3 regions of the Streptomyces sp. NPDC043853 genome follow, and region 3 is predicted to be linked to each of the others. Evidence: riboswitches for the same ligand, from Rfam matches in the RefSeq annotation. Region 3 holds a riboswitch; each other region holds the start of a gene.
The links. Region 3 has a riboswitch for cyclic di-AMP ahead of AC067U_RS01765 (M23 family metallopeptidase). Riboswitches for the same ligand answer to the same signal wherever they lie in the genome.
Positions count from the first base shown of each region.

Region 1: linked by a shared signal. The riboswitch ahead of AC067U_RS04850 (M23 family metallopeptidase) and the one ahead of AC067U_RS01765 (M23 family metallopeptidase) in region 3 are both predicted to bind cyclic di-AMP.
Region 2: linked by a shared signal. The riboswitch ahead of AC067U_RS12725 (transglycosylase family protein) and the one ahead of AC067U_RS01765 (M23 family metallopeptidase) in region 3 are both predicted to bind cyclic di-AMP.

Region 1 covers NZ_JBWKDJ010000001.1:1,137,159-1,146,534, reverse strand. The annotation lists gene AC067U_RS04870 (restriction endonuclease) at 1-1,049, opposite strand, end outside; gene AC067U_RS04865 (DNA gyrase/topoisomerase IV subunit A) at 1,307-3,763, opposite strand; gene AC067U_RS04860 (M16 family metallopeptidase) at 4,000-5,394, shown strand; gene AC067U_RS04855 (M16 family metallopeptidase) at 5,415-6,782, shown strand; cyclic di-AMP (ydaO/yuaA leader) riboswitch at 7,054-7,212, shown strand; gene AC067U_RS04850 (M23 family metallopeptidase) at 7,226-8,011, shown strand; gene AC067U_RS04845 (GntR family transcriptional regulator) at 8,255-8,905, shown strand; gene AC067U_RS04840 (HPr family phosphocarrier protein) at 9,230-9,376, opposite strand, start outside.
Region 2 covers NZ_JBWKDJ010000004.1:97,605-106,980, forward strand. The annotation lists gene AC067U_RS12690 (ABC transporter permease) at 1-332, shown strand, start outside; gene AC067U_RS12695 (class I SAM-dependent methyltransferase) at 441-1,823, opposite strand; gene AC067U_RS12700 (NAD(P)/FAD-dependent oxidoreductase) at 1,964-3,346, opposite strand; gene AC067U_RS12705 (Ppx/GppA phosphatase family protein) at 3,737-4,678, opposite strand; gene AC067U_RS12710 (DUF501 domain-containing protein) at 4,675-5,250, opposite strand; gene AC067U_RS12715 (FtsB family cell division protein) at 5,282-5,764, opposite strand; gene eno (phosphopyruvate hydratase) at 5,848-7,134, opposite strand; gene AC067U_RS12725 (transglycosylase family protein) at 7,400-8,128, opposite strand; cyclic di-AMP (ydaO/yuaA leader) riboswitch at 8,132-8,308, opposite strand; gene AC067U_RS12730 (transglycosylase family protein) at 8,584-9,376, opposite strand, start outside.
Region 3 covers NZ_JBWKDJ010000001.1:416,706-426,081, reverse strand. The annotation lists gene AC067U_RS01775 (aspartate aminotransferase family protein) at 1-625, shown strand, start outside; gene AC067U_RS01770 (tyrosine-protein phosphatase) at 674-1,480, opposite strand; cyclic di-AMP (ydaO/yuaA leader) riboswitch at 1,744-1,907, shown strand; gene AC067U_RS01765 (M23 family metallopeptidase) at 1,912-2,964, shown strand; gene AC067U_RS01760 (SGNH/GDSL hydrolase family protein) at 3,257-4,051, shown strand; gene AC067U_RS01755 (MBL fold metallo-hydrolase) at 4,215-5,369, shown strand; gene AC067U_RS01750 (VOC family protein) at 5,592-5,786, opposite strand; gene AC067U_RS01745 (alkylmercury lyase family protein) at 6,084-6,962, shown strand; partial or broken gene AC067U_RS01740 (NAD(P)H-binding protein) at 6,990-7,730, shown strand; gene AC067U_RS01735 (hypothetical protein) at 8,001-8,663, opposite strand; gene AC067U_RS01730 (hypothetical protein) at 8,752-9,114, opposite strand.

The DNA of each region.
Region 1 (9,376 bases), 720 kb from region 3:
CGCGCCGACAGCTGCCCGCGGAGTTCCCCCACCAGGCAGTCCACCGCGCTCACCTGCTCCAGGTGCAGACCGGCCACCGCGGCACGGGCGGCCTGCACGGTCGCCAGGTAGATCCGGGCCGGTCGCCCGGTCGCCGGATCGTGCCCGTCCAGGAAGCCGTTGACCACGACCTCGTCCAGTACGCCGGACTCGTCCGCCGCGAACGCCCGGTGCACGACGAGCAGCACGCACTGCGCGAGCACGTCCCGGTACAGCTCGCGCCGCTGGGTGACCGGGCGGGTGGTCTCCTTGTCCTGGTCCGTGCTCGGCACGTACCGCACGGCCCTGGCCTCCGGCACCACCTCGAAGCCGGGCAGCTCCCAGTCCACCACCAGCCGCCGGGACGCCGGGTCGTAGCCGGCCTCGTGCTCCAGGGGCAGCTCCTGCGGCCATCCCGGGGCGGATTCCAGGGCTTCGGAGAAGTGGTCCGCGACGGCCTCGGGGTCCCCGGCGAGCAGGGCGCCGGCCCGGCCGGCCAGTGCCGCGTTGTGCCGGCGGATCTCGGCGAGGCGCTGCTCCGCCCACCGGTCGTACTGCCTCCGGAGCGCTTCGAGTTGCCGCTGCCGTTCGGTCTCCGCGGCGTGTGCCGCCTGCCAGGCCTGGGTGTAGCGGGCGTGCGCCTCGCGCTCGGCCCGCTGCCGCTGCCCCGAGGTCAGCGACCAGCCCGACTGCGCCTGGAAGTGGGCCAGCTGGGGCATCGGCACCGGCTGCGCGAGGTGTCCGGGGTCGAAGGGTTCCACCTGCTCCGGGAGCCGCTGCGCGCCGCCGGCGCGGTAGGCGGGGGCGCGGCAGCCGGCGGCCAGCAGTCCGCGCAGGGCCTCGGCCCTGGCTTCCAGCTCTTCGGTGCGGCGCTGGGCCTCGGCCGCGCGGTGCCTCCGGTAGACGGTCTCCTGCTGCCGCAGGCTCCGTGCGACCTCGCGCTCGTACGCGCGCTGCTGTCGCTCCGCCTCCTGCTGCTGTCGCTGGATGGCTGCCCAGGTCTGCAGCGGACCGTTCGAACGGCGGCTCATCAGCGGCTCTCCCCCCACCGGCAGCGGCGACGACACGAAGGCCGACTGCTCACAAAGACCTTAACGGCCCGAAACGGGACGCGGACCACCCGGACGGAACCGGACCCCGGACGGAACCGGACCCCCGGAAGCATCCCGACCCACCCGGACCGCGCGGACCGGCCGGTCCACCCGGACCCACCCGGACCGCCCGGCCGTCCGGACCGGCCGTGGCGGCGCGGCCACGGACGGTCCGGCGGGCAGGTCCGGTACGGCGGTCAGAGCAGTCCGCCCGCCACCACGTCCACCGGCTTCGCCAGGGGCGCGCCCGAGCCGTCCCGCCGCGGGTCCGGCTCCGGCAGGTCCACCGGGGTGCCGTTGGCCGCGGCGCCGCGGGCCGGGGCGTGGCCCGCCCAGGCCAGTACCAGTCCGTCCTCACCCTTCAGGAACCGCTGGCAGCGCACACCGCCGGTGGCCCGGCCCTTGCGCGGGTACTGGTCGAACGGGGTCAGCTTGGCCGTGGAGACCGAGCCGTCCAGGGTGCCCTGCCCACTGGCGACCGTGAAGACGTAGGCCTCCGCCGCCGGGTCCACCGCCGAGAAATGGATCACCTTGGCGCCGTCGGCGAGCTTGATGCCCGCCATGCCGCCCGCCGGGCGGCCCTGCGGGCGCACCTGGCCGGCCGGGTAGCGCAGCAGCTGGGCGTCGTCGGTGATGAAGACCAGGTCCTCCTCACCGGTGCGCAGCTCCACCGCGCCGACGATCCGGTCGCCCTCCTTGAGGGTGATGACCTCCAGCTCCTCCTTGTTGGCCGGGTAGTCCGGCACCACCCGCTTGACCACGCCCTGCTCGGTGCCCAGCGCCAGGCCCTGGGAGTTCGCCTCGTCCAGCGAGGTCAGGCAGACCACCTTCTCGTCCGGCTCCAGGCCGGACAGGAACTCGCTGAGCGGGGCGCCGCCCGCCAGGTTGGGCGTGGAGGCCGTGTCGGGCAGCTGGGGCAGGTCGATCACCGCGATGCGCAGCAGCCGGCCGGCCGAGGTCACGGCCCCGACGTCCGCCCGGGCCGTCGCCGTGACCTGGGAGACGATCAGGTCGTGCTTGCTGCGTCGGCCGTCGCCCTCGGGCAGCGGCGCGGCCGTCACCGTACGGGCCAGCAGGCCCGTCGAGGACAGCAGCACGCGGCAGGGGTCGTCCGCGACCTCCAGCGGCACCGTCGCCACCGGCGCGCCCGCCGACTCCAGCAGCACCGTGCGCCGCTCGGTGCCGAACTTCTTCGCCACCGAGGCCAGTTCGGAGCTGACCAGCTTGCGCAGCTCGCTGTCCGACTCCAGGATCCGGGTGAGCTCCTCGATCTCGGTGTTCAGCCGGTCGCGCTCCGACTCCAGCTCCAGCCGGTCGAACTTGGTGAGCCGGCGCAGCGGGGTGTCGAGGATGTACTGGGTCTGCACCTCGCTCAGCGAGAAGCGCTCCATCAGGCGCTCCTTGGCCTGCGCCGAGTTCTCGCTCTCCCGGATCAGCGCGATGACCTCGTCGATGTCGAGCAGCGCCACCAGCAGGCCCTCGACCAGGTGCAGCCGGTCGCGGCGCTTGCCGCGGCGGAACTCGCTGCGCCGCCGCACCACGTCGAAGCGGTGGTCGAGGTAGACCTCCAGCAGCTCCTTCAGACCCAGGGTCAGCGGCTGCCCGTCGACCAGCGCCACGTTGTTGATGCCGAAGGACTCCTCCATCGGCGTCAGCTTGTAGAGCTGCTCCAGCACGGCCTCCGGGTGGAAGCCGTTCTTGACCTCGATGACCAGGCGCAGGCCGTGCGCGCGGTCGGTGAGGTCCTTGACGTCCGCGATGCCCTGCAGCTTCTTCGAGCCGACCAGGTCCTTGATCTTCGCGATGACCTTCTCGGGGCCGACCGTGAACGGCAGCTCCGTCACGACCAGGCCCTTGCGGCGGGCCGTCACGTCCTCCACGGACACCGTCGCGCGGATCTTGAAGGTGCCGCGGCCGTTCTCGTACGCGTCCTTGATCCCGGCCAGGCCCACGATGCGGCCGCCGGTCGGCAGGTCCGGGCCCGGGACGAAGCGCATCAGCGCCTCCAGGTCCGCCTGCGGGTACCGGATCAGGTGCCGGGCCGCCGCGATGACCTCGCCCAGGTTGTGCGGGGGCATGTTGGTGGCCATGCCGACCGCGATGCCGGAGGCGCCGTTCACCAGCAGGTTCGGGTACGCCGCGGGCAGGGCGACCGGCTCCCGCTCCTGGCCGTCGTAGTTCGGCGTGAAATCGACCGTGTCCTCGTCGATGGACTCGGTCATCAGCGAGGTCGCGTCGGCCATCCGGCACTCGGTGTACCGCATCGCGGCCGGCGGGTCGTCGTTGCCCAGCGAGCCGAAGTTGCCGTGGCCGTCGACCAGCGGCAGCCGCATGGAGAAGGGCTGCGCCATGCGCACCAGGGCGTCGTAGATCGAGGCGTCGCCGTGCGGGTGCAGCTTGCCCATGACCTCGCCGACGACGCGGGCGCACTTGACGTATCCGCGGTCGGGGCGCAGTCCCATCTCGTTCATCTGGTACACGATCCGGCGGTGCACCGGCTTCATGCCGTCCCGCGCGTCCGGCAGGGCACGCGAGTAGATCACCGAGTACGCGTACTCGAGGAAGGAGCCCTGCATTTCGTCGACGACGTCGATGTCGAGGATCTTCTCCTCGAAATCCTCCGGCGGCGGGGTCTTCGTGCTGCGGCGGGCCATCGCTGCGGCGCTCCTTAACCATGACGGGGGTCTGACGCGGACCATTGTGGCCCTACGCACCGACAACGCCGACTCCGACCCAGGGGGAGCCGCCGCGCGGGGCAGCTCCGGAACCGTACCCGGCGCCCCCGGCGGGGTCGCCGGCCGCCGGGAACTTCTCCGGCTGTCGGTGCGCTTGCATACAGTGACAGGTCTGACGGAAATCCCAGCATCGCGATCGAAGGGACCACATGCCCATGGGTCACACGGCCACCGAGCAGACCGCCTCCGGCGGCCTGACAGCGACCGAGCACCGGCTGGCCAACGGCCTGCGCGTGGTGCTCTCCGAGGACCACCTGACGCCGGTGGCCGCGGTCTGCCTGTGGTACGACGTCGGCTCCCGGCACGAAGTCAAGGGGCGTACCGGCCTGGCTCACCTCTTCGAGCACCTGATGTTCCAGGGCTCGGCGAGCGTGAAGGGCAACGGCCACTTCGAGCTCGTCCAGGGCGCCGGCGGCTCCCTCAACGGCACCACCAGCTTCGAGCGCACCAACTACTTCGAGACGATGCCCACCCACCAGCTGGAGCTCGCGCTCTGGCTGGAGGCGGACCGGATGGGTTCGCTGCTGGCCGCCCTGGACGACGAGTCCATGGAGAACCAGCGCGATGTCGTCAAGAACGAGCGCCGCCAGCGGTACGACAACGTCCCGTACGGCACGGCCTTCGAGAAGCTGACGGCCATGGCCTACCCCGACGGTCACCCGTACCACCACACCCCGATCGGCTCGATGGCCGACCTGGACGCGGCCTCCCTGGAGGACGCCCGCGCGTTCTTCCGCACGTACTACGCGCCGAACAACGCGGTGCTCTCGGTCGTCGGCGACATCGACCCCGAGCAGACCCTCGCCTGGATCGAGAAGTACTTCGGCAGCATCCCGGCGCACGACGGCAAGCAGCCGCCGCGCGACGGCACGCTGCCCGAGACCATCGGCGGGCAGCTGCGCCAGGAGCTCGTCGAGGAGGTGCCCGCCCGGGCCCTGATGGCCGCCTACCGGCTGCCCCACGACGGCACCCGCGAGTGCGACGCCGCCGACGTGGCGCTGACCATCCTCGGTGGCGGCGAGTCCTCCCGGCTCCACAACCGCCTGGTGCGCCGGGACCAGACGGCCGTCGCGGCCGGCTTCGGCATGCTGCGGCTGGCCGGCGCGCCCTCGCTGGGCTGGCTGGACGTGAAGATCTCCGGCGGGGTGGAGACCCCCGTCATCGAGGCCGCCGTGGACGAGGAGCTCGCCCGGTTCGCCGCCGAGGGCCCCACGGCCGAGGAGATGGAGCGCGCCCAGGCCCAGCTGGAGCGCGAATGGCTGGACCGGCTGGGCACGGTGGCCGGCCGAGCCGACGAACTCTGCCGGTTCGCGGTGCTGTTCGGGGACCCGCAGCTGGCGCTGACCGCCGTCCAGCGGGTGCTCGACATCACCGCCGAGGAGGTGCAGGCCGTGGCCGCGGCCCGGCTGCGCCCCGACAACCGGGCGGTGCTGGCCTACGAGCCGCTGACGGCCGAGGACGAGGACGAGGACGACGCCGGGGACGCGGAGGCCGGTGCCGCCGGCGCCGCCGATTCCGGGAACGACGAGAACGAGGGGGCGGAGCAGTGAGCGACACCGCAGCCGTCACGATGACCTTCCACCCGCAGCCGCAGGCCGGCGCGCCCAAGCCGTGGGCGTTCCCCGCCCCCGAGCGAGCCACCCTGCCCAACGGCCTGACCGTGCTCCGCTGCCACCGCCCCGGCCAGCAGGTGGTGGCCGTCGAGATCTTCCTCGACGCCCCGCTGGACGCCGAGCCCGAGGAACTGGACGGGGTGGCCGCGATCATGGCCCGCGCACTGTCCGAGGGCACCGACAAGCACTCCGCCGAGGAGTTCGCGGCCGCGCTGGAGCGCTGCGGCGCCACCCTGGACGCGCACGCCGACCACCCCGGCGTCCGGGTCTCCCTGGAGGTGCCCGCCTCCCGCCTGCCCAAGGCGCTGGCCCTGCTCGCCGAGGCGCTGCGAGCCCCCGCCTTCGCCGACGGCGAGGTGGACCGGCTGGTCCGCAACCGGCTCGACGAGATCCCGCACGAGCTCGCCAACCCGCAGCGCCGGGCCGCCAAGCAGTTCTACAAGGAGCTGTTCCCGGCCGGCTCGCGGATGTCCCGGCCGCGCCAGGGCACCGAGGAGACCGTCGCCCGGATCGACTCCGCCGCCGTGCGCGCCTTCTACGAGGCCCACGTACGCCCCGCCACCGCCACCGCGGTCGTCGTCGGCGACTACACCGGCATCGACCTGGACGCGGTGCTGGCGGACACCCTGGGCGGCTGGACCGGCGGTACCGCCGCGCCCCGCCCGGTGCCCCCGGTGACCGCCGACGACACCGGCCGCGTGATCATCGTGGACCGGCCCGGCGCGGTGCAGACGCAGCTGCTGATCGGCCGGATCGGGCCGGACCGGCACGACCGCGTGTGGGCGGCCCAGGTGCTGGGCACGTACTGCCTGGGCGGCACCCTGACCTCCCGGTTGGACAAGGTGCTGCGCGAGGAGAAGGGCTACACCTACGGGGTGCGCGCCTTCGGGCAGGTGCTGCGGTCCACCCGGGAGGGCACCGGAGCGGCCATGCTGGCCATCAGCGGCTCCGTGGACACCCCGAACACCGGTCCGGCGCTGCAGGACCTCTGGACGGTGCTGCGGACGCTCGCCGAGGGCGGCCTGACCGATGCCGAACGGGACGTGGCGGTGCAGAACCTGGTGGGCGTGGCCCCGCTGAAGTTCGAGACCGCGGCCTCCGTCGCCGGCACCCTCGCCGACCAGGTCGAGCAGCAGCTCCCGGACGACTTCCAGGCGGAGTTGTACGCGCGGCTGGCCGAAACCGGCACCGTGGAGGCGACGTCGGCCGTGGTCAGCGCCTTCCCGGTGGACCGCCTGGTGACGGTGCTCGTCGGTGACGCGGCGCAGATCGCCGAGCCGGTGCGGGCGTTGGGCATCGGCGAGGTGACCGTGGTCGCCAACTGACCGTGATCACCCGCTGATTGCGGTCGCCGACCGACCGTGCCGGCGACGGCCGGCCGGGTCAGGCCGCCGTCAACTGGGTTTCGGGGCAAGGGGTCCTGGCGCGTTGTCCGCCAGGGCCCCTTTGCGCTTGAATGTCCGGGTTGCGGGTGGGGTTGCCTGTATGTCGTGTGGCGTACGCAACAAAAACCCGTGTCCATTTGGTGATCGAGTGATGATCCGCCTAGCGTCGGTCTCGCTGTCCGTCAGCTGCAACAGCCGCACCCGCGGCACCGGACAGCGATCGCCGAGTCCCCGTCAGGCGCGAGCCTGGGGAGCCGGGGACCCACATCAGTCCCTGGGGTGAATCGGACCGCCTCCGCGCGAGGGGTCCGTAGGAGACCTTCCTGCTCCGAACCCGTCAGCTAACCCGGTAGGCGAGAAGGAAGGAAAGGATCACCCTTTTCATGGGCACTCGTGGCGCCGGCAAGCACCGTGGTTCCAGCCGCCTGACGAAGAAGACCGCCGGCATAGCCGGGATCGCCGCCCTCGCCACCACCGGCGTCATCGGCGCCTTCGCGGCCCCGGCCTTCGCCGCCGACAACGACCACGCGCCGCAGGACGCGGGCCTGAACACGATCAGCGTCGGTGACGACGCGGCCGGCGAGATCGAGGCCCAGGCTGACGCCCAGCAGGCCGCCGCCGAGGCCGCCGCCCTCAAGGCCCAGGCCGAGGCCGAGGCCAAGCAGCGGGCCGCCGAGGCCAAGCGCATGGCCGAGGTCCGTGCGAAGGCGGAGCGCGAGGCCAAGGAGCGCGCCGAGCGCGAGGCCGAGCGGAAGCGGCTGAACACCTTCGTCTCCCCGCTCTCCGACTCCTACGTCTCCACCCAGTACAAGGCGGGCGGCGGCATGTGGTCCTCCGGCAGCCACACCGGCATCGACTTCCACGCGGCCTCCGGCACCGTGGTCCGCGCCGTGGGCATGGGCACCGTCGTCGAGGCGGGCTGGGGCGGCGCCTACGGCAACAACGTGGTCATCAAGCACGCGGACGGCACCTACACCCAGTACGGCCACATGTCCTCGCTGAACGTGCGCGTCGGCCAGCAGGTCACCCCGGGCCAGCAGATCGGCCTGTCCGGCTCCACCGGCAACTCCAGCGGCCCGCACCTGCACTTCGAGGCCCGCACCGGCGCCGACTACGGCTCGGACATCAACCCGATCACGTACCTGCGCCAGCACGGCGTCACCGTCTGACCGGACGAGTCACCGTCTGACCGGACGAGTCACCGTCTGACCGGACGCGTGACCGTCCGACCGGACGCACCGCCCGAAGATTCCAGAAGAAGGCCCCGGCTCACCGAGCCGGGGCCTTCTTCTGTTTTTCCCCTCCGCGCTCGGAAAATTCGGCGCTCTGCCATACAGTTCTTGGACCGGTATCCGATCGGTGCCGGTATCCGTGACGGAATCGGCGGCTCGTAATCAGGCGGAGGTCCGGTCTTGCGTATTCCTGCGCATGCGGTGTGTACGGCAATTCGCGACGATATTGTCGCCGGCGTCTTCGAACCGGGCAGCAGACTCACCGAGGAACTGCTGGCCCGCCGGTACGGGGTCTCCCGGGTCCCGGTCCGCGAGGCGCTGCGCACCCTGGAGTCCGAGGGTTTCGTGATCACCCGGCGGCACGCGGGCGCGTGCGTGGCCGAGCCGACCGTGCAGGAGGCGGCGGACCTGCTGGAACTGCGGATGCTGCTGGAGCCGCTGGCGGCGGCGCGGGCGGCCCGGCGCCGTACGGACGCCCACCTGAAGGTGCTGCGGGGGCTGGTCCGGCTGGGCCAGGAGCGGGCCCGGCAGGGGCAGGGCGAGGACCTGCGGGCGCTGGGCGGCTGGTTCCACGAGACGCTGGCCCAGGCGTCGGCCAGCCCCGGCCTGATCGCGCTGCTGGCGCAGCTGCGGCACAAGGTCGCCTGGATGTTCGCCGTCCAGGCGCCGGTCCGTCCCGTGGAGTCCTGGGCGGAGCACGGTGCGATCGTGGACGCGGTGGCGCGGGGCGACGCGGAGCGGGCCCGTGCCCTGATGGCGGCGCACGCGGAGCGGACGGAGGAGGCGCACCGGCCGCGCCGGCACGGGGCGCGGGCGCGTGCGGTGCGGTGAGGAGTCGGCAACGTGACGTCAACACGGCGGGCGGCGAAATGTAACACCGGCCGTATACAAAGAATGGGCTGCCGGGTGCGCGGCCACTTTGAGTATTTCCGGGCGGTGGCCGGTCCGCGTATTTTCCGGTGCCCCGGAATTCGAGAGAAGCCGGGTATTCTCGCGCCGCCCGTCCCCGCTTTCTCGATTTCACGTCCGCCCGCTCGTTCGAGGCGTACGTGAAATGTGCCGGCGGCGTCGCGTCCGGGGGAATTCACCACATGCCGGAGCCGCGGCTCCCGACCAAGTGGAGCCGCGGCCCTGGGGTGTGCGGGGACCGGAGGGTCAGACCGTCTCGGGGAGTTCCTCCAGGCCTTCGGCCACCAGCTTGGCCAGGCGGTCCAGCGCGACCTCGGCGCCCTCCGCCTCGGAGGCGAGCACGATCTCCTCGCCGCCCTGGGCGCCCAGGCCCAGCACCGCGAGCATGGAACC
Region 2 (9,376 bases), on a different contig from region 3:
CCCTGGCGATGTCGGTCTTCGAGCGGACCCAGGAGATCGGCATGCTGCGGGCGGTCGGCCTGGACCGCGGCCGGGTCAAGAACATGATCCGTCTGGAGTCGGTGGTCATCTCCCTCTTCGGCGCGTCCCTGGGCGTGGTCTGCGGTGTCTTCCTCGCCTGGGCGGGCGGCACCACCATCGCCAAGTCCATCCCGCACTACTCGCTGGTCCTGCCGTGGGACCGGATCGGCCTCTTCCTGCTGCTGGCGGCGCTGGTGGGCGTGCTCGCGGCCATGTGGCCGGCGCGCAGCGCGGCCCGGCTGAACATGCTGACCGCCATCAAGACCGAGTAGCTGGCGGCAGAACTCGGGCGAAGGCCCCGCGACCGACCGGTCGCGGGGCCTTCGCCGTTCCGTCCGCGCGCCCTGCCGTCCCGCGCCCGTGCCGTTCCCGTGCCGTCGCTACTCCCGCCACTCCCGGGGCCGCGACGGGAGGCCCGAGGCCCCCGAGTCCTCCGTGCGGACGGCCAGGACCTGGTTGACGCCGAGCCGGGCGTGCTCGAAGCCGAGCGCGCAGGCCGCCATGTAGAGCAGCCAGACCCGGGCCCGGCCCGGGGAGGTGAGCCGGACCGCCTCCGGCCAGTTCTCCCGCAGCCGGGCCACCCAGGCCCGCAGGGTGAGGCCGTAGTGCTCGCGGAGCGACTGCACGTCGCGGACCTCGAAGCCGGCCCGTTCCAGTTCGCCGACGGTGGTGCCGAGCGGTGCCAGCTCGCCGTCCGGGAAGACGTAGGCGTCGATGAACTCGTCGATCCGGTAGGCCGTTTCGTCGGGCTCGGGGCGGCGCGCGATCTGGTGGTTGAGCAGCCGGCCGCCGGGCCGCAGCAGGGCGAAGAGGGTGTCGGCGTACTCGCGGTAGCGGACCGAGCCGACGTGTTCGGCCATACCGATGGACGAAATGGCGTCGTAGGGCCGCTCCCTGACGTCCCGGTAGTCCTGGACTCGGATCTCCACCCGGTCGGCGAGGCCCTCCTCGGCGATCCGTTTGCGGGCGTACGCGGCCTGTTCGCGGGAGAGGGTGATGCCGGTGACCCGGGCCCCGTACGCGCGGGCGGCGTGCAGCGCCATGGAGCCCCAGCCGCAGCCGACGTCGAGCAGGCGGTGCCCCTCGGAGAGGGCGAGCTTGCGGCAGACCAGGTCGAGCTTGTCGTGCTGGGCCTGTTCCAGGGTGCCTCCGGGCTGCCAGTAGGCGCAGCTGTAGACCATGGAGGGGCCGAGGACCAGGGCGTAGAACTCGTTGCCGACGTCGTAGTGGTGGCTGATGGCCTGCCGGTCGCGGCGGCGGCTGTGGGCGGCTCCGGACCGCCGCCGGACGACCTCCTCGGGGGGTGGCGGGGGCGGGGGCAGCGGGCCCGCGAGCGCGAGCAGGTCCCGCAGGGCGGTCCGGGTGGCGGGGTCACCTGCGGCCCTCAGTGCGACCCGGCCGCTCTCGGCCCGCCGGCGCAGCCGGGCCAGCGCCGCGGGCTCCGGGCGGCGCGCCGACCGCGGGGGCGGCGGCACGGGGCGGGCGTCCGCCGCGCCCCGCTCCCACAGCAGTCCCGCCAGCCGGTCCAGCAGGTCGAACAGGTCGCCGTCGATCTCCAGTTCGCCGGCCACCCAGGCCCGGGCCAGGCCCAGTTCGCCGGGCCGCCAGAGCATCCGGCGCAGGGCGCGGCGGTCCCGGACGACGAGCACCGGAGCGTCGGGCGGGCCCGCCTCCGAGCCGTCCCAGGCCCGGATGCGCACGGGCGGCGGGGATCCCAGCAGGGTCTCGGTCAGAGCGGCCAACCGCGGCGCGGCGTCGGTCATGGGCGCACACCTCCGGTCAGTCGGTCTACCCAGCGGGAGGCGCGGGTACGCCGGAGCGGCGCCCGGGTACGCCGAAGGGGCCGCCCGCACCACGGATGGCAGGCGGCCCCTGTCGGGGTGGAACGGTCAGTGCCGGGGCGTCAGGACGCCTTGGCCTTCTCGGCCGGAGCCGAGGCGGCCGGAGCCGGGGCCGGCTTGGCGGCCTCGTAGAACTCCTCGCGCGGGGTCTCCAGCGCGCCGAGGGAGACGACCTCGCGCTTGAGGAACATGCCGAGGGTCCAGTCGGCGAAGACGCGGATCTTGCGGTTCCAGGTCGGCATGGCCATGCCGTGGTAGCCACGGTGCATGTACCAGGCCAGCCGGCCCTTGAGCTTGATCTTCATCTTGCCCATGACGATCATCGCAACGCCCTTGTGGACGCCGAGACCGGCCACCGCACCCTTGTTGGAGTGCGCGTACTCCTTCTGCGGGAAGCCCCGCATGCCGGAGACCACGTTGTCGCCGAGGACCTTGGCCTGGCGCAGCGCGTGCTGGGCGTTCGGCGGGCACCAGGCGTTCTCGACACCGGCCTTGCGGGCGGCGACGTCCGGGACCTGGGCGTTGTCGCCGGCGGCCCAGATGTAGTCGGTGCCCTGCACCTGGAGGGTGGCGGCGGTGTCCACGTGGCCGCGGGGGCCGAGCGGCAGGCCGTAGCGGGCCAGCGCCGGGTTCGGCTTGACGCCGGCGGTCCACACGATGGTGTTGGAGTCGACCTCGAGGCCGTTCTTCAGCACGACGTGGCCGTCGACGCAGGAGTCCATGGAGGTGCCGAGGTAGATCTCGATGCCGCGGGACTCGAGGTGCTCCTTGCCCCAGGTGCCGAGCTTGGGCCCGACCTCGGGGAGGATCTTGTCGGCCGCGTCCACCAGGATGAAGCGCATGTCCTCGCGCTTGATCGTGGAGTAGTACTTGGCGGCGTCGCGGGCCATGTCCTCGACCTCGCCGATCGTCTCGGCGCCGGCGAAGCCGCCGCCGACGAAGACGAAGGTGAGGGCCCGGCGGCGGACGTTCTCGTCCGTCGTGGACTCGGCCTTGTCGAGCTGCTCGAGGACGTGGTTGCGCAGGCCGATGCCCTCCTCGACGCCCTTCATGCCGATGCCCTGCTCGGCGAGGCCGGGGATCGGGAAGGTGCGGGAGATGGCGCCGAGCGCGATCACCAGGTAGTCGAAGGGCAGCTCGTACGCCTCGCCGACGAGCGGCGTGACGACGGCGACCTTGCGGTCCTGGTCGATGGTGGTGACCCGGCCGGTGAGAACCTCAGCCTTGGGCAGCACGCGTCGCAGCGGGACGACGACGTGCCGCGGCGAGATGCTGCCGGCGGCCACTTCGGGAAGGAAGGGCTGGTAGGTCATGTACGACCGCGGGTCGACGACGGTCACCGTCGCCTCGCCGTAGCGCATCTTCTTCATGATGCGCTTCGCCGCGTACAGCCCTACGTACCCACCGCCTACTACGAGGATCCTGGGACGCTCCGTGGTGCTCATGGAACGAGTATCCAGCACCCGCTAGGGGGACGCTCGTGAGCCCCTTCACAAGAAGCTACCGACCCTCTGTTACACTCCGCGGCCCACGTGACCCAGGTCATGGCGCACAACGGGAACCAACGTGTAACGGGAGCCGTTGGACACCAGGCCTGAACTGGCCTCTAAGGCCGAAAGTGGAGTGGACCACTGACCTTGGTGGGTACCTCTGACGCGGATCCGGTGGCGTCCGTCGTTCGTACGAACGGGACGAGAAAAGGGCCCGCGGGGACTCCGAGCGCCGTTTCCGGCCCTTCCAGAGGCCCATCAGGCCCTTTTTCCTTGTGAAGAACTTCACGAAGTTTCTTCGGCGGCCGGGACCAAAGTCCCGTCCGCCGTCCTTTTCAAGGCGATTCAGGCGACCGACCAGGCGATTCCATCGAGGATGTCGTGCTCGGACACCACGACCTCAGAGGCGCCGATACGTTCCATGATCGCCAGCAGGACGAGGGACCCGGCCCCGATCACGTCCACCCGGCCCGGGTGCATGACACCGATCGCGGCCCGCTCGGCGTGGGTGCTGGAGAGCATCCGCCCCGTGATCTCGCGGACCTGCCCGATCGGGATCCGGGAGTGGTGGATCCGCGCCGAGTCGTACTCCGGCAGCTCCTGCGCGATCCCGGCGACCGTGGTCACCGAGCCGGCCAGGCCCACCAGGGTGCGGGCCTCCGACAGCGGCACCGTCTCCGCCGCCAGGTCCAGGGCGGCCTCGATGTCCGCCCGCATGGCCGCGATCTGCTCCTCGGTCGGCGGGTCGGTGATCTGCTCGTCCACGACCAGGTGCCGCTCGGTCATCCGTACGCAGCCCACGTCGACCGAACGGGCCGCCCGGACGTGCTCCTCGCCGACCACGAACTCGGTCGAGCCGCCGCCGATGTCCACGACCAGGAAGGGCTTGGGCAGGTGATCGACGCCCGCCAGTTCCTTGGTGGCGCCGGTGAAGGAGAACTCCGCCTCCTGCTCGCCGGAGATCACCTCGGGCTCGACGCCCAGGATCTCCTTGACCCCCTGCACGAACACGTCCCGGTTCTCGGCGTCCCGGGAGGCCGAGGTGGCCACGAAGCGGATCCGCTCGGCCCCCAGCTCCTTGATCACTGCCGCGTACTCGCGACAGGCCGCGAAGGTCCGCTCCAGGGCCTCCGGAGCCAGCCGGCCGGTCCGGTCGACGCCCTGGCCCAGCCGGACGATGGTCATCCGGCGGTCCAGCTCGACCAGCTCGCCGGTGGCCCGGTCGCAGTCGGCGACCAGCAGGCGGATGGAGTTGGTACCGCAGTCGATACCGGCGACGCGCATCATGCGGTCCCCTCCTCGTTCCGGTCCCCGCTCCGGTCCTCGTTCTCGTCCTTCTTCTCCCCGCACGGGGTGACGCAGGGGCCCTTGGCCCACCACTCCGGCAGCATGGCCAGGGCCTCGTCGCCGAACGGGTTCACGCCCGGGCCCGCCGCCAGCGAGTGGCCGACCAGCACGTGCAGGCACTTGACCCGGTCCGGCATGCCGCCGGCGCTCGGGAACCCCTGGAGCACCTCGATGGCGTCCCGGCGCTGGATGTAGTCCTCGTGCGCGGCCCGGTAGGCGGCGGCCAGCTCCGGGTCCTCGGCGAGCCGGGCCTGCATCTCCTTCATCACGCCATTGGCCTCCAGCGTGCCGATCGCGGAGGCGGCGCGCGGGCAGGTCAGGTAGTAGAGCGTGGGGAACGGGGTGCCGTCGGGAAGCCGGGGTGCCGTCTCGACCACGTCCGGCTGACCGCAGGGGCAGCGGTGCGCGATGGCGCGGAGCCCGCGCGGCGGTCGGCCGAGCTGCTGCTGGAACGCCTCGATGTCGGCGGCGGTCGGCTCGGTCCGGTCGGTCTGGGGCGGGGGCGTCTGCATGCCTGGAGGAATCTCTTCGTTCGCGGTTGATTCAGTCGGTGTCGGGACGGTCGGCCTTGTCCACGCCGTCCCAGACGTTCGAGTACCAGGGGCGGTCGGCCGCGCCGTGTTCGGTGCGGCGCCGCTCCTCGGCCTCGGCGTCCGGGTCGGCCATCGTGTAGCCGACCTCCCCCGGCTGGACGAAGTGCAGGTGCTTGCGCGCCTGCTGCTTCACATAGGCCGGGTCCTGCCAGCGGGCCTTCTCGTCGCGGAGCTCTTCGAGGCGCTGGCGCGCCTCGTCGGCGGCCCGCTGCTGCTCGGTGATCTCCGAGCGCTGGGAGACGTACTGGCGCATCGGGTACGCGAGGGCGACGACCAGCGTACAGAGGACGAGGACCAGGAGGGCGGCGCGGCCGGTGAGCCGGCTGCGCCGGACCTGACGGCGCGACTGGGAGCGGTAGACGTGGGCTGCGGTGCGCTCGCCGAGCTGCTTGAGCCTGGTCGCGGTGGAGAACCGGTCCCGGTTCCCGGCCATGTCGCGCCTCCCCTTATTACGCAGTACGTCCCCGCACACGGTACGGGACCGCGGGCGGGGACGTACGGAGGCTCAGGGACCGATCAGCCCTTGAAGCGCGGGAACGCGGAGCGGCCCGCGTACACCGCGGCGTCGTCGAGGATCTCCTCGATGCGCAGCAGCTGGTTGTACTTGGCGACGCGCTCGGAGCGGGCCGGGGCGCCGGTCTTGATCTGGCCGCAGTTGGTGGCGACGGCGAGGTCGGCGATGGTGACGTCCTCGGTCTCGCCGGAGCGGTGCGACATCATGCACTTGAAGCCGTTGCGCTGGGCGAGCTCGACGGCGTCCAGGGTCTCGGTCAGGGAACCGATCTGGTTCACCTTCACGAGCAGGGCGTTGGCGGTGCCCTCCTCGATGCCGCGGGCCAGGCGCTCCGGGTTGGTGACGAACAGGTCGTCACCGACGAGCTGGACCTTGGCGCCGAGCTTCTCGGTGATGACCTTCCAGCCCGCCCAGTCGTCCTCGAACAGCGGGTCCTCGATGGAGACCAGCGGGTACGCGGAGACGAGCTCCTCGTAGTACTCGGTCATCTCGGCGGCCGAGCGGGCCTGGCCCTCGAAGTTGTACTTGCCGTCCTTGTAGAACTCGGACGCGGCGACGTCGAGCGCGAGCGCGATGTCCTTGCCCGGGGCGTAGCCGGCCTGCTTGATGGCCTCGAGGATGAGGTCCAGGGCCTCGCGGTTGGAGCCGAGGTTCGGGGCGAAGCCGCCCTCGTCGCCGAGGCCGGTCGACAGACCCTTGCCCTTCAGCACGGACTTGAGGGTGTGGTAGACCTCGGTGCCCCAGCGCAGCGCCTCGGAGAAGGACTCGGCGCCGATCGGCGCGATCATGAACTCCTGGATGTCCACGTTGGAGTCGGCGTGCGACCCGCCGTTGAGGATGTTCATCATCGGAACGGGCAGCAGGTGCGCGTTCGGGCCGCCCAGGTAGCGGAACAGCGGCAGGTCGGAGGCCTCGGACGCGGCGTGGGCCACGGCCAGGGAGACGCCCAGGATGGCGTTGGCGCCGAGGGAGCCCTTGTTGTCGGTGGCGTCCAGGTCGAACATGGCCTGGTCGATCAGGCGCTGCTCGGTGGCGTCGTAGCCGACGAGCTCGGGGCCGATCTGCTCGATGACCGCGAGAACGGCCTTCTCGACACCCTTGCCCTGGTAGCGGTTGGGGTCCCCGTCGCGGAGCTCAATGGCCTCGAAGGCACCGGTGGAGGCACCCGAGGGGACTGCAGCACGGCCGGTGCTGCCGTCGTCGAGGCCAACCTCGACCTCGACCGTGGGGTTGCCTCGGGAGTCCAGGATTTCCCGGGCTACGACGACGTCGATGGACGGCACGAGCATCTCCTTCTGGGATGTGACGCTAGGTGTGCGGCGGCATCTGGGGGCCGTGGCACGACCCCTGCCGGACTAGAGCCTAACCGGAGCCGGGCGGTCGGCCGGTCGACCGCCCGGGTCCTGGGACGAAAAAGAGCCCGAATACCCGTCTACCCGGACATACATCCCGGTCCGGGGCCTCCCGGCCGTACACACCACCGCCCGACGCGTCGGGGACGCGCCGGGCGGGTGTCCTGCCGCCGGGAAGCGGCGGGAAGGGTTCGAGCAGGTGTCAGGAAAGGTTCAGCTTCTGACCCGGGAAGATCAGATCGGCGTCCGGGACGATGTCCTTGTTCAGCTCGTGCAGCTTCTGCCAGCCGCCCTGGACGTGGTGGGCGTCGGCGATCGCGCCGAGGGTGTCGCCGGACTTGACCTCGTAGGAGCCGTTGCCGGTCTTCGGGGTGGCCGGGGCCGGGGTGGCCGGCTTGGCGGCGGGCTTGGTCGGGGCCGGGGTGTTCGAGCGCTCGGACCGGGTGGTGAAGGTCTCGGTGCGCTTCGTCTCCTTCTTCGGCGCGGCCTTCTTGGTCTCGGGCTTGGCCTTGGAGGAGGAGCCGTTCGAGGTGCCGGTGCCGCCGCCGCCGTTGTACGCGGAGTTGGTCAGGCCCTTGCCGCAGTGCGGCCAGGCGCCCTTGCCCTGGCTCTTGAGCACCTTCTCGGCGACGGCTATCTGCTGCGCCTTGGTGGCCTGGTTGGCCTGCGGGGCGTAGTTCTTGCCGCCGTAGCCCGCCCAGGTGGAGGCGGAGAACTGCAGGCCGCCGTAGTACCCGTTGCCGGTGTTGATCGACCAGTTGCCGCCGGACTCGCACTTGGCGACGGCGTCCCACTGCGAGGCGGTGGCGGCGTTCGCGGTGCCCGCGGCCATCAGCGGGGCGGCGATCGCGGCACCGGTGACACCGGCGAGCGTGACGATGCGGGTGGCCTTGCTGGCGCGACGGTGCTTGCCCTTGCCGGAAAGCAGCATGGAACTTCTCCTCACCGACGCCTGCGAGGTGAGCTGTCGGGTTCGGGCGAGTGAGTTGCCCGGCCTCGCGTCCTAGCGCGTGGCTTTACCCCTAGCCGGTCGGTGACCGTCGGTCAGAACGGTCGCGTTCCGGCGGAAAACCTGTGGTTCCCCCGCTCCTGCCTTCGGCGCTTGCGCGACGACTGTTCCCTCCGCCCGCCGGCAGGACTCGGCGATGCGGTCGAAGGGGCCCGCGGTGGCGAGCGATTCAGAAGGTAGACAGGTCCCGCCCGGATGTTCAATCGGGGTCTTGTACCCGAAACGGCCCCTACTTGCGCTCCCCGGAGGGGTGTTTGCGCAGGTGAGGGGCCGGTTCGCCGAAGGTCACAGGTAGGACACGCCAGTTGACGGGAAGAGACGCATGTCTCACTTGCACGAAAGGGACATTGATCGCTTTCCGGTCGTCCGAACTGGCCCTATTCCGGGGTTACATCCAGTTTCTGACCCGGCTTGATGAGGTTCGCATCGGTCCCGATGACCTGCTCATTGGCCTGGTAGAGGGCCTTTGCGCCGCCCTTCACGCCCTTGGCGTCCGCGATGCTCGTCAGACTGTCGCCGGCCTGGACGGTGTAGGTGGGCCCGGACTGCGGGGCCGGAGTGCCGGAAGGGGCGGGAGCTTCGACCGCGGGGGCCCCGCGGTGGCGTCCGGTGCCCGCCGCCGGGTCGGTCTGCGCGGTTCCGCCCGGCTGCGCGGCGGAAGCTGACGGATCGGCGGACGGGGATGCCGACGGGTCCGGGGTCGTGCTGGAAATGGGCGTTCCGGTCACGGCACCCGGGCTGCCGGGGGTGGCGGACGGGGTGCCGGGGGCGGACGGGCTCGCCGGGGTGGTCGGCGCACCGGGGGTGGTCGGCGCGGCCGGGGTGTTCGGATTGCCCGGGGTACCGGGGTTGTTCGGATTGCCGGGGGTGCCGGGTGTGCCAGGAGTATTCGGATTGCCGGGAGTTCCTGGAGTGCCCGGAGTGCCCGGAGTGCCCGGAGTCGTCGGCGTGACCGGCGTGATCGGCGGGGCCGTCGGGTTGCCCGTGAACGGCGGCGTGGTCGGAGCGGTCGGGGCCGGCTGCCCCTCGGGCGCCACCGGGGCCTCCGGGGCGACGGGGGCCACCGGGGCCGTGGGCTCGGCGGCCGGGGGCACCGGCGTCGGCATGGCCGGCATGCCCGGCATGAACACCCCGCCCGGGGTGCCGACCGGCGTGGAGTTTTCCTGCTGG
Region 3 (9,376 bases):
AAAGGGCGTGGAGCCGGACCTGGTGTGCGTGGCCAAGGCGCTTTCCGGGGGATACGTCCCGGTTGGGGCCACCCTCGGCCGGGAGTGGATCTTCCGGAAGGTCTACTCGTCCATGGACCGGGTGCTCGTGCACTCGGCCAGCTTCGGGTCCAACGCGCAGGCGATGGCGGCGGGCCTGGCGGTGCTCTCGGTCATGGAGGACGAGGGGATCGTGGCCCGCGCCCGGACGACGGGGGACCTGCTGCGGGGGCGCCTCGCGGCCATGGTGGACGAGTACGAGCTGCTGTACGAGGTCCGCGGGCGCGGCCTGATGGTCGGCATCGAGTTCGGACGTCCCTCCTCGCTCGGGCTGCGCAGCCGCTGGGCCATGCTGCAGGCCGCACGGAAGGGGCTGTTCGCCCAGATGGTGGTGGTTCCGCTGCTGCGGAAGCACCGGATCCTCACCCAGGTCTCCGGGGACCACCTGGAGGTCATCAAGCTCATTCCGCCGCTGATCGTGGACGAGCGGGACGTGGACCGCTTCGTGACGGCGTTCCGGGAGGTCATGGACGAGGCCCACGAGGGCGGCGGGCTGATGTGGGAGTTCGGCCGGACGCTGGTGAAGCAGGCCGTCGCCGACCGGTGACGACCTGCTCCGCCCGCGGGCGAGGGCGCGCCCGGGCCTGCCGGTGCGTCAGACCAGGAGCCGGGCGCGCAGGCTGCCGAGGGTCTCGGGCGTGAGTCCGAGGCCCTCCGCCAGGTAGCCGTCCACGCCGCCCCAGGTCTCGTCGATGGTGTCGAACGCGGCCGTGAGGTACTCGGCGCGGGCGTCGAACAGCGGCGCGAGGAGCTCCATCACCTCGGGCGAGCGGGCCTCGGGCGCGTCGCCGTTGCGGCGGATGCGGTAGCGGCGGTGGGGGGCGTTGGACTCCAGGTAGTCCGCCAGGATCGCCTCGCGTCCGACGCCCAGCGCGAGCAAGGTGACCGCGATGGAGACCCCGGCCCGGTCCTTGCCGGCGGCGCAGTGCATCAGGGCCGGCACGCCGTCCGCGGCGAGGGAGTGCACCACCCGGCTGTGCTCGGCGGTCCGGGTCAGGACCGTCTGCCGGTACGAGCGGGTCATGCGCGCCGCGGCCCGGCCCTCGCCGAGCAGCGCCCGCAGCTGCTCCAGGTCGCCGTCGCGGACCATCTTCCAGAACTCCTTGCCGTCCGCCGGGTCGGAGAGCGGAATATTGACATTCCGGACACCCGGCAGCTCGACGTCGGGACCCTCCAGCGCATGGTCCGCGGCGTTGCGGAAGTCGAAGATCGTGTGCAGTCCGAGCGATGCGAGAAACTCTGTATCGGTTTCGGTGGCATGTGCGAGATGTCCGCTTCGGAATAGAACTCCCGATCTGACCCTCCGTCCGTCCGGGGTCGACAAGCCGCCCACATCACGGAAGTTGCGCACTCCGGACAGTTCGGGCTCAGTGGACGAAGTGCCGGGTATCTGCTGGGTCACACGAACTCCTCCGCGTCGGTGGTGCCTCGTGAGCAGGATCATACGGTGACGTTGAGTGCCTGCTCGCGGAACTCGAATTCCCTGCCCCGTACGGGTGTTACGGAACCCGAAAGATCCCGAATGGACGCAGGGTGACCGCAATTCCATTGATCCATCACTTCGATGATTCCTTCACGGGAATTCGCGGCTTGTTCCATACGCCCGAACTGGATTACGGTCAGCCCCGATCCGGGTGGACCGCCGAATCCTGCCGCTACCCGGGAAACCGCAACCCGACCAATCACGTGTACGGCAGGAGCGGGGGAACCAGGTAAGCCGCCGTTTTTGGATCTTTGTCTCCGGACGGCTCGGGGTGAAGCCGTCTCCGACGGCCGGACATCTCCAGTCCGAACCCGACAGCTCACCTCGCAGGCAACGGAGAGGAATGCGCCATGCCCGGAAAGGGTAAGCACCGCCGCCCCAAGTCCAGCCCGATATCCCGCGGTTTCGTCGCGGCCGGCACCGGTGGCGCGGCCCTCGCGCTCCCGCTGCTCGGAGCCGCCTCCGGTGCCGCGAACGCGGTCGAGCTCCCCGCCGTGCGCGCCGCCGCCCTCCCCGCCGCCCTCCCCGCCGCCGCGCTTCCCGCGCAGGCTCCGGCCGCCGCCGTCCAGGCGGTGCCCGCCTCGCTGCGGCAGGCCCCCTCCGTCTACACCGTGGCGCCGGGCGACTGCCTGTCGCAGATCGCCCAGGATCGGGACATCCCGGGCGGATGGCCCAGCCTCTACGCCGACAACCGCGAGGCCGTCGGCTCCGATCCGAACCTGATCCACCCCGGTCTGCGGCTCACCCTGGACGGTGCGGACGCTGCGGGCGCCGGCCAGGCGGAGGCCCCGGCGGAGCAGCCGGCGGCCCCCGAGGCCGAGGCGCCCGAGCAGGAGGCCCCGGCCGTGCGGGAGGAGGCTCCGCAGGAGGAGGCCCCGCAGGCCGCCGCCCCGCAGACCTCCGTCCCCAAGTCCGCCGCCCCCAAGTCCGCCGCCCCGCAGCGGACCACGGCCGGCACCGCCTCCCGCAGCGAGCGCGAGGCGGCCCCGGCGAGCGCCGCCGGCTTCGTGGCCCCGGTCATCGCCGGCATCAACACCCCCTACAAGGCCAGCGGCAGCATGTGGGCCAGCGGTACCCACACCGGTGTCGACTTCGGTGCCACCTTCGGCACCAGCGTCAAGGCGGTCGGCGCGGGAACCGTGGTCTCGGCCGGCTGGGCCGGCTCGTACGGCAACGAGGTGATCATCCGGCACGCCGACGGTCACTACTCGCAGTACGGCCACATGTCGCAGCTGTCGGTCTCGGTCGGCCAGACCGTGACCGCCGGCCAGCAGGTCGGCCTGGTCGGTTCCACGGGCAACTCCACCGGCCCGCACCTGCACTTCGAGATCCGCACCACCTCGAGCTACGGCTCGGACATCGACCCGCTGGCCTACCTCCGGTCGAAGGGCGTCAGCGTCTGACCGGAGCGAATCCGGACATCTGAATAAAACCCAGTCAACCGAGGGCAAGCAGGTGCGATCGGGTGCAACCGAGGTGACTGGGGCAACTGACGGACCGTCCGTCCGTCAGGGGGCCGGGGCCGGGATTCCGAGGGGGATTCCCGGCCCCGGCCGCGCCCTTGGGCGAGCCTCCGGTCACGTGTCCGGTCGCGCGACCGGACGTATTCCACTGCACCGGGTGGTAAAGATCACTCCCCGTCAACCCTTGGCTACGGTCGCGTAGGTCACAGGTGTCGGGGAAAGATAAGGCAGTGTGGCAGGCGACGACTCGACGAACTCGACATTCCAGACCATTGGCTCGTACGCGGCGCTCGGCGACAGCTTCACCGAGGGTGTGGGGGACCCGGGACCGGGTGACACCTTCGTAGGCTGGGCCGACCGGTTCGCCGTACTTCTGGCCGACCGACGCGAAGAGCACGACTTCCGCTACGCCAACCTCGCCGTACGGGGGCGGCTGCTGGACCAGATCGTGGCCGAGCAGGTACCGCGGGCCAAGGAGCTCGCGCCCGACCTGGTCAGCTTCTGCGCCGGCGGCAACGACATCATCCGGCCGGGCAGCGACCCGGACGACGTGGCCGAACGGTTCGAGGCGGCCGTGGCCGACCTCACCTCCTCCGTCGGCCTGGTCATGATCACCACCGGTTTCGACACCCGCGGGGTGCCCGTGCTCCGGCACCTGAGGGGCAAGGTGGCGACGTACACCGCGCACGTCCGCGCCATCGCCGACCGGTACGGCTGCCCGGTGCTCGACCTCTGGTCGCTGAAGTCCGTACAGGACCGCCGCGCCTGGGACGACGACCGGCTCCACCTGTCCCCCGAGGGCCACACCCGGGTCGCGCTGCGCGCCGCCCAGGTGCTCGGCCTGGAGGTGCCGGCCGACCCCGACCAGCCGTGGCCGCCGCTCGCCCCGCGCGGCTCGGCGGAGGTCACCCGCGACAACATCCAGTGGGCGCGCGAGCACCTCGTGCCCTGGATCGGGCGGCGGCTGCGCGGGGAGTCCTCCGGGGACCATGTGGAGCCCAAGCGGCCCGACCTTCTGCCCCTGTGAACCCAGGGACGGGAGCTGTCGGCGGAATCCTCCGGGGTGGGTGTGCGTTGGGAAGGGCAGAGTACGTACGGAGAGAACGTACGGCCTCCCCGCTCCCACCCTGCTCACTGTCCCAGGAGGCGCCTTGACCGGCTCCCGTCCCCTGCGTCCGCGGCTGCGCGGAATGCGGCCCGAAGCCTTCGGCGCTGATCCGTCCGGCGAACGGCTGGAGCGGATCCGCCGCTCCCCGAACTTCGCCGACGGCGTCTTCCAGAACCCCATCGGGGCGCGGACCAGGCCCTCCGGCTCCACGCTGGAGTTCGCCAAGATCTACTTCCACCAGGAGAGCCGGATCCGGCGCATGCCCCGCGATCGGATCCCGGTCCACCCCACCACCCTGGCGGACCTGGCGAAACCGCCGGTCAGCGGGCTGCGGCTGACCTGGATGGGACACTCCAGCGTGCTCGCCGAGATCGACGGGCGGCGGGTGCTGTTCGACCCGGTCTGGGGGGAGCGCTGCTCACCCTTCCCGTTCGCCGGACCGAAACGGCTGCACCCCGTGCCCGTCCCGCAGGCCGCGCTGGGGCCGGTGGACGCCGTGGTGATCTCCCACGACCACTACGACCACCTGGACCTGCCGACGATCAAGCAGCTGGCCGGCACCGACACGGTCTTCGCGGTGCCCCTCGGGGTGGGTGCCCACCTGGAGCACTGGGGGGTTTCCCCGGACCGGATCCGCGAGCTCGACTGGAACGAGACCACCAAGATCGCCGGACTGTCGCTCACCGCGACCCCCGCCCGGCACTTCTGCGGACGCGGCCTGCGCAACCAGCAGCACACCCTGTGGGCCTCCTGGGTGGTCGCGGGTGACGAGCACCGCATCTACCACAGCGGGGACACCGGCTACTTCCCCGGCTTCAAGGACATCGGCGCCGAGCACGGCCCCTTCGACGCCACCATGATCCAGATCGGCGCGTACAGCGAGTACTGGCCGGACATCCACATGACCCCGGAGGAGGGCGTCCGGGCTCACCTTGACCTGCAAGGATCCAAGCCGCACGGGGTGATGCTCCCGATCCACTGGGGCACCTTCAACCTGGCCCTGCACGCCTGGGCGGAGCCGGGGGAGTGGACGGTCGAGGCCGCAGAGCTGGCCGGCCAGCCGGTCGCCCTCCCGCGTCCCGGCGAGCCCTTCGAGCCTGCGGGCAAGCTGCCGGTGGATCCCTGGTGGCGTCCGATCTCCCATCCGATCGCTCACCCGTGGCGTCGCCCGAGGACCGTGGATCTCCCGCCGAGCGAATCCCGCTCCGGTGACCTCGACCTCGCCGGCGAGCGGTGACAGCCGACGAGGAGCTGGAGCAGATCGCCCTCCTGTGGGGCAGGCTGACCTACGAGGAACGCGAGCGGGCCGTCCTGGCGATGGGACGGCCCTGCACGCGCTGAGCCGTGGGAGCGTTCCCCGCCCCCACGCCCGGACGGCACGCCCCCCCTTGCTGCCGTCTCTCGCCGGTCTGGAGACCGGCAGGGGCGAGGCCGCCTGCCATACCGCACTGCCCGGGCGTCAGGACACGCACAGGCAGAACTCGTTGCCCTCCGGATCCCGCCATACCTGCCAGAGGTCCTCGTGGAGCTCACCGACCGGTTCGCCGCCCAGAGCCCGGGCCCGCGCCGAGGCTTGGGTGAAGTCGTCCACCACCAGATCGAGGTGGACGCGGTTCTTCGAATTCTTCGCCTCCGGTGCGCGCTGAAGTGCCAGACCGGGGCCGAGACTTATCCAGTCGTCCTTGCGGCGGGTGCCTCCAGTCCCAGTAGGCCGCTCCAGAAGCGGGCGAGCACGTCGAGGTCGCAGACGTCGATCACGATGCCGCTGATACGGATGGTCACGGCCCAAACCTACGAGATGACTCCTGCAAAGACCCCAGGGGTGTCTGCGGCGGCATCGAAGGCCGCGCAGGCGCTGTACCAGGCCGTGATCGGCGCTGCGGGCCCGCGGCGACCGGGTTGCCCGGGTTCGACCTCGCCCCGACGAGAGGCTCACGTGGAGCTGATCGAGGTGGCTGATGAGAGCGAGGCCGCCCGGCTGGGCATGTACGGATCGCCGACGATCCTGATCGACGGCACCGACCCGTTCGCCCCGCCCGGGGCGGTACCGAGCCTGTCGTGCCGCCTCTACCGGGATGCCGACGGCACCGCGTCCGGCGTCCCGGATACGGCCGCCTTGCGCCAGGCCCTGGACACGGCCGCCATGCCTGGGCAAGAAGCCGGGACGTCGGAGTGCTGCACCCCGCAGCCGCCGGACGCCCTGGACGTCGTCGGCCGGGCCGGACGCGGGCGCCGTGCCGGTGCCGAGCGCGGCCTGCGCGCGATGCACCAGCAGATCCTGCGTCACTTCGCCGCCACCGGGACGGCACCGGACGCGCAGACGCTCGGGCCGACAGCGGCCGGGGCCGGGCGGAGCGTCGCCGAGGTGCTTGCCGAGCTGGCCGAGGAGGACTTCCTCACCCTGGACGCGGCCGGGAACATCCGTGCCGCCTACCCCTTCTCCGCCGCCCCTACCCGCCACAGGGTCCGCCTCGAGACCGGGGTGGAGGTGTGGTCGATGTGCGCCATCGACGCGCTGGGCATCCCCGCCATGCTCGGCCAGGGCGCGGTGATCTCCTCCACCGACCCGGTGAGCGGCACTCCCGTCACAGTCACCTCGACCACCGGCACCACCCGGTGGGAACCGGCGAGCGCGGTGGTCTTCGTCGGGCAGCGCCCCGGAGGCGGGCCCGCCGCTGCGGCGTGCTGCGACGCACTGAACTTCTTCACGGGCCCCGAGAACGCCCGCACCTGGACGAGCCGGCACCCGGACGTAACCGGCAGCGTCGTGGACCAGCTGACCGCCGAGCGCCTCGGCCGGCAGACCTTCGGTCCCCTCCTCGCGCCTTGAACGCCACGGCGGCCCTGTACGCAGACCCTGGACGCGGACCTGTCCGAACCGGCCGGTCCTGAGCCCGCGTTGACCGGGGCGAAGACGCTGTTCCTGCTGCTGTCCGGCGACTTGCACGCGGCCGGGGCCCGTCCGGCCGGCATCATCGGGGCAGCCTCTGACGCCGGTGTCCGCCGGGTCGTCCTCCTCTCCACGCAGGGCGTGGCGACCAGGCCCTTCGGCCCGACGCGGATCGCGATGGGCCAACTGGAGGACACACTGCGGGAGTCCGGCCTGGAGCGGGTCAGCCTCCGGCCTGGCGGCTTCGCCTCGAACGCCCTGTGGTGGGCCGAGTCCATCCGCGCGCGGCGGGTCGTCGCCGCACCCTTCGGTGACGTCGGGGTGCCGATCGTCGACCCGGCGGACATCGCCGAGGTCGCGGCCGCCTGCCTGCTCGATGACCGGCACACCGGCTCGGTGTACGAGGTGACGGGCCCGGAGGTGATCACGCCGCGGGGGCAGGCGGAGGCCATCGCCGCCGCGCTGGGCACACCCGTACGGTTCCACGAGCTCACCCGCGCCGAGGCCAAGGCCGCCATGGCCCAGCGCATGCCGGCGGAACTCGCCGAGGACACCCTGGACATCCTCGGCGCCCCGAGCCCGGCCGAACTGCGCGTCAGCCCGGACGTCGAGCGGGTCCTCGGCCGCGCCCCGCGCCCGTTCGCCGACTGGACCGCCCGCAACATTGCCGCGTTCCGCACCAGGTCCTCGGCATCGGGGCGCAGCTGAGCGGCAGCACGACGCCGTCGTGCTCGCCGACCGCATGCATGCGCTCCATGGACGACGACGTTCGGCGAACGGCCGGCTGGCCCGAGCCCGATCTGCTGATCCAGTACCTGAAGGGCCGGAGTCCGCCCGGCCTTCGCCAGGAGCGTCAGCGCGCTGCACATACCGCCCACTCCGCCCGTCGCCCGATGGCGAAGCCCACCTGCTGACCGCGGGCCCGGCGTGGTGCACGCTGGGCCCGCGGAGAACGGCTACGAGGGTGACGGGCCGAGGTCAGTGGCTGTGGGACGTGTGGCCGTCCTGTGCCGGATCGGCGGGTGCCTTGGCCGGAGGGGCCTGCTTGACGGGAGCCTGGTCCGGCTTCGCGGGCGTCCCGGTCGTGGAGCCGTGGTCGTGGCTGTGGCCGTCGGAGCCGATGGTGCCGGCGAGGGCGGTCATGCCCAGCCAGGTGAGGACCGAGATGACCACGACGACGGCCGCGAACGGGCTGACGAGGTGCCGCCAGCGGCCCTTGGAGTCCTTGGCTACGAACGCGACGTACGACATGAGCAGGCCGAGGGGGGTCATCCAGGCGCTGCGCTCGGGGAACTGCTCGAAGTGCTGGATGCCGCCGCCGACCATGCCGACGCCGAAGGACAGCAGCAGGGAGAACGCGACCAACGAGAGTGCCTGGCTCAGCGCCGGACGCTCGTCGGCCAGCACGAACTCGTTGACGAGGGTCCCGAGGAGGAACACGAAGGCGCCGACGACGCAGATGATCGCGTACAGCGACGGATTGATCGGGTAGTGGACGACGGCGCCGGCGATGAGGGCGGCGCCCAGGAAGTAGAGCATCTGGCCGCTGTAGCGAGCCGGGAGCGACTTCTTGTCGAAGGTGGGGCGGCGATGTTCCGAGGCGGGAGGCTGGACGGACTCGGGCTTGAGTGCGGTGGTCACGCGGGGTGGGGCCTTTCGGATCTTGGTGGGTGAGAGCAGGCGGAAGCCGCGCCGGCACCGGTGGTGCGGCGTCATGCTGGTTCAGCTCTCAGCAGCGCAGGATCGAAAGTAGGTGGAGGCACGGTGGGTCGCCGGTGCGGCTGATCCAGGGGTGCGTGCGCTCTGCGCGGAGCCCGAGGACGCGGTTGGAGAGCCCGCGCCTGCGGGCGAACGTGAACAGCGCAGCGACGATGCACAGCAGCGCCAGGCAGCTCTCTCCGACTCCGCCGTGGTGGCAGGGGGATTCGCCGTCCGGGCTGTCCGCCGTCCTGGTGGCGTTCCCGGGAGCGACGTCGGAGTGAGCGTGCTGAGCCGTCTCCCCCGCGTCGACGAGCGGGAACGCGGCGGCGTGCCCGCTGTGGGCCGGCTGCTGTGAGGCCAGGACGTGCATCGCGAACAGGGCAAGCACCATCGCGAGGAGCGTTGCCCGCAGCAACGCTCCCGTGTGATGGCCGCGACGGACCTTGCCTGAGATCACACTTCCCGACCGTACGAAGGCTTGGTGGCGGGAATGCCAACAGGGGCGTCCCACCCGGACGGGGAGGAAGATAGCACCGGGTCGGGACACGTCTGATCGGCGTCCACAGCGTGGGCTGCACCGTGCCGGCGGCCCCATGACTCGGAGCCGGGGCGCGGTCGTCTTGGAGTTCGGCGGCGCAACGAGCAGTCGCCCT